2 regions of the Kitasatospora sp. NPDC048365 genome follow, and region 2 is predicted to be linked to the other one. Evidence: riboswitches for the same ligand, from Rfam matches in the RefSeq annotation. Region 2 holds a riboswitch; the other holds the start of a gene.

Region 1 (6,920 bases), on a different contig from region 2:
ATCGCCTGCCGACATGCCCTATGAAGCATCATCGGGCAGAGGATCACGCTCCTTGAACGGTCCGTCCGAGCGTCCGCTCGCCGAGGCAGGCCTGTGACAAATCCATCCGATCGAGAACTGTGGGACGCTGTCGTTTCTGCTCGCCGCGAGCTCAACCGCGTGCAGGCCGAGTTCTGCCAGAACGCCACCGACTCCACAGGTGTCCTACGAGATGCGCTCCGCGAGCGCGGCTGGGGCCGGACCACGGCTCTGCGCTACCTGGACGGGCTCTCCCGGGACACCCTGGATCTCCTGCCGGAGCTGGTGACTCTGACCGTCTCCGACCGAACCCATCGATGGGCCGTCGAGGCGATCGACCTGCGGGAGATCGTCCAGGACCAGCAAGCCCCCGGAGAAACCTCGTCGGCCGCCAACGTCTGACAGGCCGAGCGCCGCGCCGGGAAGCCCCCTCCTGCCTCCCGGTGCGGCGCCGCTGCGAGCCGTGCTGTCAGTCAGCCAGCGGCAAGTAGACGCGGTTGCCCTGGGCGGCGAACTCCTCGGACTTGGCCTGCATGCCGGCGAGGGCTTCCGCGTCGAAGTCGCTGGCGACGGCGCTGGAGCCGTCGCCGTGCTCGTCGCGGATCTTCTGGGAGATCTTCATCGAGCAGAACTTGGGCCCGCACATGGAGCAGAAGTGCGCGGTCTTGGCCGGTTCGGCGGGAAGGGTCTCGTCGTGGAAGGCGCGGGCGGTCTCCGGGTCGAGGGCCAGGTTGAACTGGTCCTCCCAGCGGAATTCGAAGCGGGCGTCGGAGAGGGCGTCGTCCCAGTCGCTGGCGCCGGGGTGACCCTTGGCGAGGTCGGCGGCGTGGGCGGCGATCTTGTAGGTGATGACGCCGGTCTTGACGTCGTCCCGGTTCGGCAGGCCCAGGTGCTCCTTGGGCGTGACGTAGCAGAGCATCGCCGTGCCCCACCAGGCGATCATCGCCGCGCCGATGCCGGAGGTGATGTGGTCGTAGCCGGGGGCGACGTCGGTGGTGAGCGGGCCGAGGGTGTAGAACGGCGCCTCGTCGCAGATCTCCTTCTGGAGATCCATGTTCTCCTTGATCTTGTTCATCGCGACGTGGCCAGGGCCCTCGATCATCACCTGGACGTCCCGGTCGCGGGCGATCCGGCCGAGTTCCCCGAGCGTCTGCAGCTCGGCGAACTGGGCCTCGTCGTTGGCGTCCGCGGTGGAGCCGGGCCGCAGGCCGTCACCGAGCGAGAAGGTGACGTCGTACGCCGCGAGGATGTCGCAGAGCTCCTCGAAGTTGGTGTAGAGGAAGTTCTCCTGGTGGTGCGCGAGGCACCAGGCGGCCATGATCGAGCCGCCGCGGGAGACGATGCCGGTCTTGCGACGGGCCGTCAGCGGGACGTACCGCAGCAGCACGCCGGCGTGCACGGTCATGTAGTCGACGCCCTGCTCGCACTGCTCGATGACGGTGTCCCGGTAGACCTCCCAGGACAGTTCCTCGGCCTTGCCGTCGACCTTCTCCAGGGCCTGGTAGAGCGGCACGGTGCCGATCGGCACGGGGGAGTTGCGCAGGATCCACTCGCGGGTGGTGTGGATGTTGCGGCCGGTGGAGAGGTCCATGACCGTGTCGGCGCCCCAGCGGGTGGCCCAGGTCATCTTCTCGACCTCCTCCTCGATGGAGGAGGTGACGGCCGAGTTCCCGATGTTGGCGTTGATCTTCACCAGGAAGTTGGTGCCGATGATGGCCGGCTCGACCTCGGGGTGGTTCACGTTCAGCGGGATCACCGCGCGGCCGCGGGCCACCTCGGAGCGGACGTACTCCGCCTCCATGCCCTCCCGGAGCGCGATGAACTCCATCTCGGGGGTGATGATCCCCCGCTTGGCGTAGGCGAGTTGGCTGACGGCGGCACCGTCGCGGCCGCGCAGCGGGCGGCGCGGGCGGCCGGGGAAGACGGCGTCCAGGTTGCGCAGGTTGCCGCCGCGCGGGGCGGTGTGCTTGATGCCGTCGTCCTCGGGACGGGGCTCGCGGCCCTCGTACTCCTCGACGTCGCCGCGCTGGCGGATCCACGGGTCGCGCAGCGCGGGCAGTCCGCGCCGTACGTCGGGCTCGTAGGCGGGGTCGGTGTACGGGCCGGAGGTGTCGTACAGCGGCACCGAGCGGCCGTTGGTCAGCAGCACTTCACGGTAGGGGACCCGCAGGTCCGGGCGGCTGCCCTCGCGGTACGCCTTGCGCCACGCGGGGGTCGGGTAGCCGGTCGCGGCGCTGCTGACAGCGGACTGGGCAGACTGCGGCTGTGCATCGAACGTGGTCATCTGACCTCTACTCCCTACGCCGGCATTACCCGGTCAGGTTCCTGCGGTCGACGCAGCGGTCGACACGTCCGTCGACGTGCCGTTCAGCGTCCTCTCAGCCCGGTGCTCCGAGCTCCCGTGTCCTGCGAGCGCAGGACGCCTGACACCGTAGCCGGAGGTTCCCGCCGAGGTCCAGGCAGCGTTTCAGCCACCGGACACCCCCGCGCGCCGCGGCCCCCGGTGGCGCTCAACAACCCCGGGAGTGTGTATCGTCCACGCGCGCAACACGGTTCGCCCACTCACCACCGGCGGGCCGCATGCCCGTTTCCGTCAGATCCTGGGGGGATCCACCCATGCGTTCCATCCGTCTGCCGGCCGTCTCGACGGCCCTGGCGACCGCGGTGCTCGGCCTGGGCGCCGGTGCCGCGTCCGCGACGGCGGCACCGAAGCTGCCGTGCTTCGGCGGCATCCAGCACCACCCCGAGCTCACCACCGGCTGGCCGGGCTTCCCGGCGCAGCTGGTCAAGGGCGGTCCGGCCGTCGAGTCGACCGTGACGTTCAAGAACACCGCGGGGCGCGAGGTCAAGGACTTCCGGATCTCGCTGTACGTCGCCTACCTGCACGCCCCGCTGCCGGCCGGCTCGTTCGCGGTCGAGCTCAAGGCTCCGGGCGGTGACTGGAAGAAGGTCGACTTCGGCACCGGCGACTTCTCCTCCATCATCAACTCCGGGATGTACCAGCTGCCGAAGGACGCCACGCTGACGCTGGGGCTGCGCATCGCGGCCACCTCCGCGGCGCCGGTCGGCAACTACCAGACCACGGAGAGCGGCGGGTCGGCGGTCCTGGACGAGGACACCGACACCTTCCTCACGGAGGCGTCCGCGCAGCAGCCCGCCGCCAAGCAGGACGGCACCGGCGTCTGCACGCAGTACGTGGGCTACGGCACCCACGACTTCGCCGTGGTCGACAGCGCCTCGACGGCGACCGCGACGCCCACCCGCACGGCGACGGCCACCGCCGGCGCGCCGACCACCCCGGCCGCCACCCCGACCACGGCGGCCCCGACCACGGCCGCCGGGACCACGCAGGCCGCCCGCCGGGGCGCCGAGCTCGCCGAGACCGGCGCGAGCAGCACCGTGCCGGTCGCGGTCGGCGGCGCCACCGCCCTGGTCCTCGGCGGCGGCATCCTGGTGGCGCTGCGCCGCCGCCGGGGCTCGCACAGCTGATCCGCCGGTTCCCCCGATGCCCGTCCCGGCCGAGCCGGGGCGGGCATCGGGCGTTCCCGGCCGCGACGGGGGCGGGCAGACTGGGCGGATGGTCGGTGCGACGGGACGGGTGACCGGGCGGGTCGGGGCGGGGCTGGTGGGGGAGGTGATGGTGCACGTGGCCGAACGGCAGGGGTCGGAGGCGTTCCTGGCGTACCTGGCGGTGCCGGGGGAGGCGTTGGAGCGGGGGTGTCAGGTGGTGGTGGTCGAGTACCAGCCGCCGCGCACCGTGTACGTGGTTCCGCTTTGACGGAACCTTGACGCTTCCGGGACGGATTCCGTACGCACGGCTCTTCCCCGGCGATCTCGGCAGGCGCAGAATCTCCCGTTGCCACCGTGTTCCGCGCCATCCTGCACAACCGAGCGCAGCCACGGAACCGGTGTGCTCGAAGGGGGAGTCAGCCGATGGTCATCGGCATCGCGGGCGCCGTCGTGGCGTCCATCATCGTCCTGATCGTGCTGTTCAAGCTCATGTGGCGGGTCGCCGAGCCGAACGAGGCACTGATCATCTCGGGGTCCAAGCACGGTGAGGGGCTGGGCTTCCGGACCGTCACCGGCCGGGGCACGATGGTGCTGCCCGGCATCCAGGTGGTGCGCCGGCTGTCGCTCGACCTGAACGAGGCCGAGCTGGACGTCGAGTGCGTGACGAAGCAGGGAATCCCGGTCCACGTCAAGGGCGTCGTGATCTTCAAGGTGGGCGACGACCCGGTGTCGATCGCCAACGCGGCCCGCCGTTTCCTGGACCAGCAGAAGGCGATGGGGCAGCGCGTGCACAACGTGTTCGCCGGTCATCTGCGGTCCATCGTCGGCGGGTTGACGGTCGAGGACATGATCCGCGACCGCGAGCGGATGACCGGGGAGACCCGGGCCGCGTCCGGGTCGGAGATGGAGAAGCTCGGCCTGATCATCGACTCGCTGCAGATCCAGGAGATCCTGGACCCGACCGGCTACATCGAGAACCTGGCCGCGCCGCACGCCGCGGCGGTCCACCGGGACGCCCGCATCGCGGCCGCGGAGGCGGACCGGGCGGCCACCGAGGCGGAGCAGGAGGCGGCCGCCCGCAAGGCCGAGGCGACTCGCAACTCCGGTATTCAGCAGGCCGGTTACCAGGCAGAGCTGGACACCGCGGCGGCCCGTGCGCAGCAGGCGGGTCCGCTCGCCCAGGCGGCGTCCCGGCAGGAGGTCGTGGTCCAGGAGACCAAGGTCGCCGAACTGGAGGCGCACCGCAGGGAGCAGCAGCTGCAGGCGGACGTCCGCAAGCCGGCCGACGCCCGGGCGTACGAGACCCGGACGAAGGCGGTGGCCGACCGTGACGCGCGGATCTCGGCGGCGGAGGCGCTGGCCCGGGAGACCGAGCTGAAGACCGCGGCGGAGGCGAACCGGGTGAAGGTCGCGGCGACCGCGGAGGCGGAGGCGACCCGCGCCCGGGGTCTGGCCTCGGCGGAGGCGACCCGGGCGACCGGTGAGGCGGAGGCCGCGGCGGCGGAGGCGCGCGGTCTGGCGCAGGCCGAGGCGGCGCGGGCGCTGGGTCTGGCCGAGGCGGAGGCGATCAAGGCCCGGGCGGCCGCGCTGGCGGAGAACCAGGAGGCGGTGGTCGCGCAGCAGTTGGCGGAGAACTGGCCGCAGATCGTGAAGGCCGGCGCCGAGGCGTTCGGCAACGTCGAGCACATGGTGCTGCTGAACGGCGCGGACGGCATGGCGGACATGTTCGCCAAGGCGCTGACCATGGGCGGCACCGGCCTCGGGCTGGCCCGTCAGTTGCTGGCCACCATGGGGACGGACGGGGCGAAAGCCGAGCCGTCGGCGACCGGGAAGCCGCCGGTCGCCCAGGTGATCCCCGTGCAGCAGGATCAGGCGCGTTCCTGAACGCCGGTGCGGCGGGTGCCGGGATCCTGGTGGCCCTGCGCCGCCGCCGGGGCTCGCACAGCTGATCCCCCGGCCTCTGCGCGAAGGGCGCCCGCACACCTGGTGTGCGGGCGCCCTTCGCGTACCGGTGAGGGCCGGTGGCCCTGCCGCTCACTCGGCCTCGGCGATCACCTGCTCGGCCATCCGGCCGGCCACCGCGTTGCCGGCCAGGACGCCCAGGCCGATCGCGGCGAGCAGGAGGACGGTGCCCAGCCACACCATGGTCTCCACCGGCACGGTGTAGGCACCGACCACCTTGGCGACGCACTCGGCGAGCAGCGCGCCGCCCCAGATCAGCGAGAACAGCCGCTCCCGGCGGGCGAAGCGGGCGTCGCCGGTGGCAAGCCGGTCCCAGGCGGCGGCGCGGTCGGTCCGGCCCTTGACGATGAAGGGCCGCAGTCCGGCGGTCATCAGCGGTCGGCCGACCAGGGCGGAGACCATGACCGAGACGCCGATCACGCCGGTGGTCGCGCCGTCCTTGGCGAGCATCAGCCGCGGGTCCCCGGCCACCGCGGAGAGCGCGATGCCGACCGTGTTGACCAGCAGCATCAGCAGCGCCAGCCCGTTGACCCGGCGCTCGCGCAGCAGCGCGGCGGCGGTGCGGACGGCCGGGACGGCGCTGCCCAGGGCGAGCGAGGCGACCAGGCCGAGGCCGAGCGCGGAGTGGGCGACGTAGTAGGTGGCGAGCGGGACGGCCACGTCGATCGCCAGCGGCCTCAGCGCGGCGGTGCGCGACTCGCTCGGCGCGGTGGTGGCGTGCGCGGTGGTGGTGGCCATGGTCCGTCTCCCCTGTCCGGTCGTTCTCCCGTTGCTCCCAAGGCTCCCGCGGCGGCCCGGTCGGTCGGCAGTGTCGCCCGTGCCGGAAAGCGCATGACGGATGTCATGGTTGGGCACCGTCCCCGGGCCCGGCTGAGTACCCGTACTCAGGCCGGCGGCCGGCCCGGGGCCCGACCATGGCTGGCATGGACCTCCACTTCACGCGCGTGGGCATCACCGCGGTCGGATCCTGCCTTCCGGAGCGGGAGTTGACCTCGCAGCAGCTCCAGGACGAGGTGACGGCCGGCAGCGGGCTGCGCCTGCCGGAGCGGACCTTCGAGAAGGCGACCGGGATCCGCACCCGGCGCTTCGTCACCGACGGCGAGTACGCCTCGACCCTGGCCCTCGGCGCGGCCCGCCGGGCGCTGGCGGGCGGCGGGTACCTCCCGGCCGACATCGACCTGCTGGTGTACGCCTCCGCCACCCGGGACGTCTGCGAGCCCGCCACCGCCCACCTGGTGCAGGCAGAACTCGGCTCCCGGGCGCACGCGTTGGACGTCTCCAACGCCTGCAACAGCTTCCTGAACGGGATCGACACGGCACGCGCCATGATCCTGGCCGGCCGGGCCCGCCGGGCACTGGTGGTGACGGGGGAGACCCCGAGCCGGGCGATGCGGCGCGACCCGGGCGGCCTCGCCGAGTTCCGGGACGGC
Region 2 (6,920 bases):
CCCACTGTTCGGAGATGTCGGGGAGGTACATCCACGCGGGGACCAGGGCGTCAATCTTGGGATCGATCTCACTCACGGGACCCAGCCTACCCACGTGGAGCCCGTCAACCGGCCGTGGCCGCCTTGAGCTGCACGCCCGGGTCGGCGGCGAGCGCCCGGTCGAGGACCGCGCCGCGGTCGATCAGCCTGCGGGCCTGGTTGAGGTCGCGCGGCCGGTCGACGGCCAGCATCCCGACCAGCGCGCCGCCGCGCAGCCACAGCACCGCCCAGGCGGGGTCGGCCGCCGAGCCGCGCCAGAGCAGTTCGTCGGCGTCCGCGTGCCGCCCGGCGTACTGCACCATCCGCCCGAACTGCTCGGACCAGAAGTACGGCACCGGGTCGTACGGGGCGTCGGAGCCCAGCAGCGAGGCGGCGACCGCGCCGCCGGACTGCAGCGCGTGGTCCCAGTGCTGCACGCCGAGCCGGGTGGCGGACCGCGCCGACGGGTACGCGACGCAGTCGCCGGCCGCCCAGACGCCGTCCACCGAGGTGCGCAGCCGCTCGTCGACCAGGATCGCGCCGCCGGCGTCGAGTTCGACGCCGCTGCCGGCGAGCCAGCCGGTGGCGGGGCGGGCGCCGATGCCGACGACCACCTCGTCGGCGGCCAGCCGGGTGCCGTCGGTGAGCAGCACCGCGCCGGGTTCGACGGACGCGACGCCGACCCCGCAGCGCAGTTCGGCCCCGGCGGCGGCGTACCAGTCGGCCATCAGCGCGCCGAGTTCGGCGGGCAGCGCGCCGGGCAGCGGTGCCGGGCCGGCCTCGACCACGGTGACCTCGCAGCCGAGCTGCCGGGCGACGGTCGCCGTCTCGGCGCCGATCCAGCCCGCGCCGACGAGCACGATCCGGCGGCCGGGGGTGAGCAGGGCGCGCAGGGCGAGCGCGTCGTCGACGGTCCGCAGGATGTGCGTCCCGGTGGCGCCGGGCAAGTCGCGGGCCTCGGCGCCGGTGGCGATCACCAGGCCGTCGTAGGGGACGTCCCCGGCGTCGGTGCGCAGCACGCCCGGGTCCAGGCCGACCGCCCGGCGGTCGGTGAGCAGCTCGATGCCGAGGTGCTCCCAGTCGATGTCGAAGGTGGTGGCGTCGGCCTTGCCGAGCAGCACGTCCTTGGAGAGCGGCGGCCGGTCGTAGGGGCGGTGCGGTTCGTCCCCGACCAGGGAGATCCGGCCCTGCCAGCCGCCCTGCCGCAGGCCGAGCGCGGCCTGCGCGCCCGCCATTCCGGCGCCGACGACGACCACCCTGTCCGTTCGGTTCAGCTCTGCCACGCCGCTCACCCTACCGAGCCGGTGTCCACCCCTCGTACGCGCCTTCAGCACGCCCTCGGCCCGGCGTTATGGTGGGAGCCACAACTCCACGGGAGCCCGGTGCACCGGGCTGAGAGGCGGGCTGGAGCGGCCCGCGACCGTCCGAACCTGATCCGGGTCATACCGGCGAAGGGAGCTGAAGAGCCTTGGCACGGACCGACACCGACGTCCTGGTGGTCGGCGGCGGCATCATCGGCCTCGCGGTCGCGTGGCGCACCGCGCAGCGCGGCCTCGCCGTCACCGTGGTCGACCCGCACCCGGGCGGCGGCGCCGCACAGGTCGCGGCGGGCATGCTGGCCCCGGTCACCGAGCTGCAGTACGGCGAGGAGCCGCTGCTGCACCTGGGCATGGCGTCCAACGCCCGGTACGCCGACTTCGCCGCCGAGCTGACCGCGCTGACCGGCGTGGACACCGGCTACCGGCGGACCGGCACGCTGGCCGTCGCGCTCGACGCGGACGACCGCGAGGAGCTGCGCGAGCTGCACGCCTTCCACCAGCGGCTGGGCCTGGACTCGCACTGGCTGACCGGCCGCGAGTGCCGGAAGCTGGAGCCGATGCTCGCCCCCGGCGTCCGGGGCGGCCTGCACGTCAAGGACGACCACCAGGTGGACGGCCGCCGGCTGGCCCGCGCCCTGGTGGCGGCCTGCGAGCGGACGGGCGTGCGGCTGCTGGCCGCCGAGGCCGCCGAGCTGCTGGTCGACGGCGGCCGGGCGACCGGCGTCCGGCTGGCCGACGGCGGCGCCGTGCACGCGGCGCAGCTGGTGCTCGCGGCCGGCTCCCGCAGCCACCTGCTGCCCGGCCTGCCGGACGGGGTGCTGCCGGCGATCCGCCCGGTCAAGGGCCAGGTGCTGCGGCTGCGCATCCCGGAGATGTACGCGCCGTTCCTGTCCCGCAACGTCCGGGCGGTGGTGCGCGGGCAGCACATCTACCTGGTGCCGCGCGCCGACGGCGAGCTGGTGATCGGCGCGACCAGCGAGGAGCAGGGGTACGACACCCAGGTGACCGCCGGCGGGGTGTACGAGCTGCTCCGCGACGCCCACGAACTGGTGCCGGGCATCACCGAGTTGCCGCTCGCCGAGACCAACGCGGGCCTGCGGCCCGGCTCCCCCGACAACGCGCCGCTGCTCGGCCCGACCGCGCTGCCCGGCCTGGCCGCCGCCACCGGCCACTACCGCAACGGGGTGCTGCTCACCCCGGCCACCGGCGACCTGCTCGCCGACTACCTGGCCACCGGCACCGTCCCCGACCTGGCCGCCGCCTTCTCCCCCGACCGCTTCTCAAAGGCCCTGGCATGAACGAGATCTCACTGACCGTCAACGGCGAACGGCGCACGCTGTCCGCCGCGGCCACCCTCGCCGAGGTGGTGGCCGAACTGAGCGGCGCCAACACCGGGGTGGCGGCGGCGCTCAACGAGGCCGTGGTGCCCCGCGGTTCGTGGCCGGCCACGGCGCTGGCCGAGGGCGACCGGATCGAGATCCTGACCGCAGTCCAGGGAGGCTGACCCCGATGGCCGACGACCTTCTCACCATCGCCGACACCACCTTCGCCTCCCGGCTGATCATGGGCACCGGCGGCGCCCCCAGCCTGGAGGTGCTGGAGCAGGCCCTGCAGGTGTCCGGGACGGAGCTGACCACCGTGGCGATGCGCCGGGTGAACGCCTCCACCCAGGGCTCGGTCCTGGACGTGCTGTCCCGCAACGCGATCCGGGTGCTGCCGAACACGGCCGGCTGCTACACCGCCGGCGAGGCGGTGCTGACCGCCCGCCTCGCCCGCGAGGCGCTGGGCACGGACTGGGTCAAGCTGGAGGTGATCGCCGACGAGCGCACCCTGCTGCCCGACCCGATCGAGCTGCTCGACGCCGCCGAGACCCTGGTCGACGACGGCTTCACGGTCCTCCCGTACACCAACGACGACCCGGTGCTGGCCCGCAAGCTGGAGGACGTCGGCTGTGCGGCGATCATGCCGCTGGGCTCGCCGATCGGCTCGGGCCTGGGCATCCGCAACCCGCACAACTTCCAGCTGATCGTCGAGGCCGCGGGCGTCCCGGTGATCCTGGACGCGGGCGCCGGCACCGCCTCCGACGTGGCCCTCGCCATGGAGCTCGGCTGCTCCGCCGTGATGCTGGCGTCCGCCGTCACCCGCGCCCAGGAGCCGGTGCTGATGGCCGACGCGATGCGCCGCGCCGTCGAGGCGGGCCGCCTCGCCCACCGCGCCGGCCGCATCCCCCGCCGCTTCCACGCCGAGGCCTCCTCCACCATGGCCGGCCGCGCCGACCTCGACACCAGGGAACGCCCGGCCTTCTAGCCCTAGACTCCTCAGGTGGACATGACCGTGGACGACCCGCTGATCGGTGCGCTGCTGGACGGGCGGTACCGGGTGGAGCAGCGCATCGCCGTGGGCGGCATGTCCACCGTGTACCGGGGCACCGACCTGCGGCTGGACCGCGTGGTGGCGCTCAAGGTGATGCACCCCTCGCTGGCCGGCGACCCGGGCTTCACCGAGCGGTTCATCCGCGAGGCGAAGGCCGTCGCCCGGCTCGCCCACCCGAACGTGGTCAACGTCCTCGACCAGGGCGCGGACGGCCGGGCGGTGTTCATGGCCATGGAGTTCGTGCCGGGCCGCACCCTGCGCGACGTGCTGATCGACCGGGGCGCGCTGTCGGTGCGGGCCGCGCTGGACGTCGTGGAGCCGGTGCTGGCCGCGCTCGGCGCCGCGCACCGCGCGGGCCTGGTGCACCGGGACGTGAAGCCGGAGAACGTGCTGATCACCGACGGCGGCCTGGTGAAGGTCGCCGACTTCGGCCTGGTCCGGCTGCTGTCGGGCGCCGACACCTCGGTGACCTCCAGCACCGGCCCGCTGCTCGGCTCCGTCTCGTACCTGGCCCCGGAGCAGATCAGCCAGGACGCCCCGACCGACCAGCGGGTGGACGTCTACGCGTCCGGCATCCTGCTGTACGAGACGCTGACCGGCGCCAAGCCGCACACCGGGGAGAACCCGGCCCAGGTGATGTACCGGCACCTGCACGAGGACGTCCCGCCGCCGTCGGCGACCGCGCCCGCGGTCGGCCCGGAGCTGGACGCGATAGTGGCCGCCGCGACGGCCCGCGACCCGCAGGCCCGGCCGTGGGACGCGGTGGAGCTGCTGGCGGCCCTGCAGCGGGCCCGCCGGGCGCTCTCCCCCGCGCAGCTGGACGCCGAGCCGCCCGCCTCCACCCGGCCGAGCCCGCAGTTCCCGACCGGCGAGGCGACCGCCGTGGTCGACCGCCCGGTGGAGCGCACCAGCGTCCTCGACCTCCCGCCGGACCTGCTGCCGCCGCCCCGCCCGGTGCAGGACCCGCTGCCCCCGCGGGCCGGGCGCCGCGCCCCGGGCCGCTCGCGCAAGCCGCTGATCTGGTCGGCGATCGGGCTGGCCGTGCTGCTGCTGATCGGCGGCGTGACGTACACGCTCTCCAGCGCGGTGTACGCGACGGTGCCGAGCGTGCTGGGGCAGTCCCGGCAGCAGGCGGTGGCGACGCTGGACGGGCGGGACCTGCAGGGCGCGTTCAGCGAGCAGTTCAGCGAGACGGTGCCGGCCGGCCAGGTGATCTCCACCGATCCCGGGATCGGCGCGCGGGTCCGCAAGAGCGACACCGTCCGGGTGGTGCTGTCCAAGGGCCCGGAGCAGGTGGCCGTCCCGCTGCTGGCCGGGCGGACGCTGGCCGACGCACGGAAGGCGCTGGGCGACGCCCGGCTGGCCCCGGGCACGGTCACCGAGGTGTTCGACGACACCGTCCCCAAGGGCTCGGTGATCTCCTCCGCCCCCGCCGCCGGCGGGCAGCTCCGCCCGAACAGCCCGGTCGCGCTGACGGTCTCCAAGGGCCAGACACCGGTCCCGAACGTGGTCGGGATGACCAAGGACCAGGCCACCAAGGCGCTCACCGACGCCGGGTTCCGGGTGGAGACCTCGGGCCTCAACCTGTTCGGCACCGGGAAGGTCGTCGCGCAGACCCCGTCGGCCGGCCAGACGCGCCCGCAGACCGCGGTGGTCACCATCACCTTCGGGCTGTTCTAGCCGGGCTACCGCAGCGGGCCGTCGCCCGGCTCCTCCTGGTAGGAGTAGCGCTGCTCGGACCAGGGGTCGGCGAGGTTGTGGTAGCCGCGCTCCTCCCAGAAGCCGCGCCGGTCGGCCCGCATGTACTCGACCGCGCGGACCCACTTGGGGCCCTTCCAGGCGTACAGGTGCGGCACCACCAGGCGGACCGGGAAGCCGTGCTCCAGGGTGAGCGGTTCGCCGTTGTGGTGGGTGGCGAAGACGGTCGACGGGTCGGCGAAGTCGGCGAGCCGGAGGTTGGCGCTGTAGCCGTACTCGGCCCAGACCATCACGTGGGTGACCTCGGGCGCGGGCGGCACCAGGTCGAGGACGGTCTTGGCGGCCACCCCGCTCCACTCGTTGCCGAGCATCGAGAAGCGGGTCACGCAGTGGAAGTCGCCGCGCACGGTGACCCGGGGCAGGGCGTGGAAGGCGGGGAAGTCCCAGACCGCCTTCTCGGCGTCGACGGTGGCGCCGAACACCTGGAAGTCCCAGCTCTGCGGCTTGAAGCGGGGCACCGGCCCGTAGTGCAGCACCGGCCATCCGCGCTGGAGACGCTGGCCCGGAGGGAGCCTCGGGTCAGACGGCTGAGGCTGTTCCTGTTCGTGCTGACCCATGTCTCCATGGTGACAGACGGCGGGCGCCGCGCAGCGCGCGCCCCTCGCGCGCACCCGGAAATCCCTTGAGGAATCCCTTAATCGGACAATCCGACACATGTACGGGTAAGTGTGAACTTACTGGAAGTCACCGCCCGACCGGTGCAACGATTCCCCCAAGCGACGCAACGGCAGGAAGGCACCCCATGCAGGGCGACCCCGAGGTCATCGAGTTCCTCAACGAGCAGCTCACCGCCGAGCTCACGGCCATCAACCAGTACTTCCTGCACGCGAAGATGCAGGAGAACTTCGGCTGGACCAAGCTCGCCAAGTACACCCGGCACGAGTCCTTCGACGAGATGAAGCACGCCGAGACGCTGACCGACCGGATCCTGTTCCTGGACGGCCTGCCCAACTACCAGCGGCTGTTCCACGTCCGGATCGGGCAGACGGTCAAGGAGATGTTCGAGGCGGACCGACAGATCGAGGTCGAGGCGATCGACCGGCTGAAGCGGGGCATCGTGGTCATGCGCGCCAAGAACGACGTGACGTCGGCCAACATCTTCGAGGCCATCCTCGAGGACGAGGAGCACCACATCGACTACCTGGACACCCAGCTGGAACTGCTGGAGAAGCTCGGCGAGGCGCTCTACCTGGCGCAGCTCATCGAGCAGCCCGAGTCCTGATCCGGGTCACTACGCCGCCTGTGCTTCCTCCGGCTCAGCCAGCCCGAGTTTGGCGGCCAGCCGAGCCGTGGGACAAGGGCGGGCGCCGTGCTCCCCGAGCAGCGCCTGGATCCGTCGCACGCACGACCCGCAGTCGGTGCCGGCCTTGCAGCCCTTGGCTATCTGGCGCGGGGTGACGGCGCCGCCGTCGATCTCGCGCTTGACCTGCTCCTCGGTGACCGCATGGCACA

What was found. Region 2 has a riboswitch for thiamine pyrophosphate ahead of thiO (glycine oxidase ThiO). Riboswitches for the same ligand answer to the same signal wherever they lie in the genome.
Region 1: another riboswitch for thiamine pyrophosphate. It lies ahead of thiC (phosphomethylpyrimidine synthase ThiC); the one in region 2 lies ahead of thiO (glycine oxidase ThiO).

The regions. Positions count from the first base shown of each region.
Region 1 is NZ_JBICYJ010000006.1:237,618-244,537, forward strand. Features, by position in the region: gene ACGFX4_RS08820 (hypothetical protein) at 160-420, shown strand; gene thiC (phosphomethylpyrimidine synthase ThiC) at 488-2,302, opposite strand; TPP riboswitch at 2,297-2,431, opposite strand; gene ACGFX4_RS08830 (LAETG motif-containing sortase-dependent surface protein) at 2,635-3,507, shown strand; gene ACGFX4_RS08835 (hypothetical protein) at 3,596-3,796, shown strand; gene ACGFX4_RS08840 (SPFH domain-containing protein) at 3,952-5,412, shown strand; gene ACGFX4_RS08845 (VC0807 family protein) at 5,563-6,228, opposite strand; gene ACGFX4_RS08850 (3-oxoacyl-ACP synthase III family protein) at 6,414-6,920, shown strand, end outside.
Region 2 is NZ_JBICYJ010000014.1:32,612-39,531, forward strand. Features, by position in the region: gene ACGFX4_RS16590 (Rv2175c family DNA-binding protein) at 1-76, opposite strand, end outside; gene ACGFX4_RS16595 (NAD(P)/FAD-dependent oxidoreductase) at 105-1,310, opposite strand; TPP riboswitch at 1,380-1,492, shown strand; gene thiO (glycine oxidase ThiO) at 1,487-2,635, shown strand; gene thiS (sulfur carrier protein ThiS) at 2,632-2,841, shown strand; gene ACGFX4_RS16610 (thiazole synthase) at 2,847-3,644, shown strand; gene pknB (Stk1 family PASTA domain-containing Ser/Thr kinase) at 3,666-5,390, shown strand; gene ACGFX4_RS16620 (sulfite oxidase-like oxidoreductase) at 5,396-6,025, opposite strand; gene bfr (bacterioferritin) at 6,211-6,690, shown strand; gene ACGFX4_RS16630 (bacterioferritin-associated ferredoxin) at 6,700-6,920, opposite strand, start outside.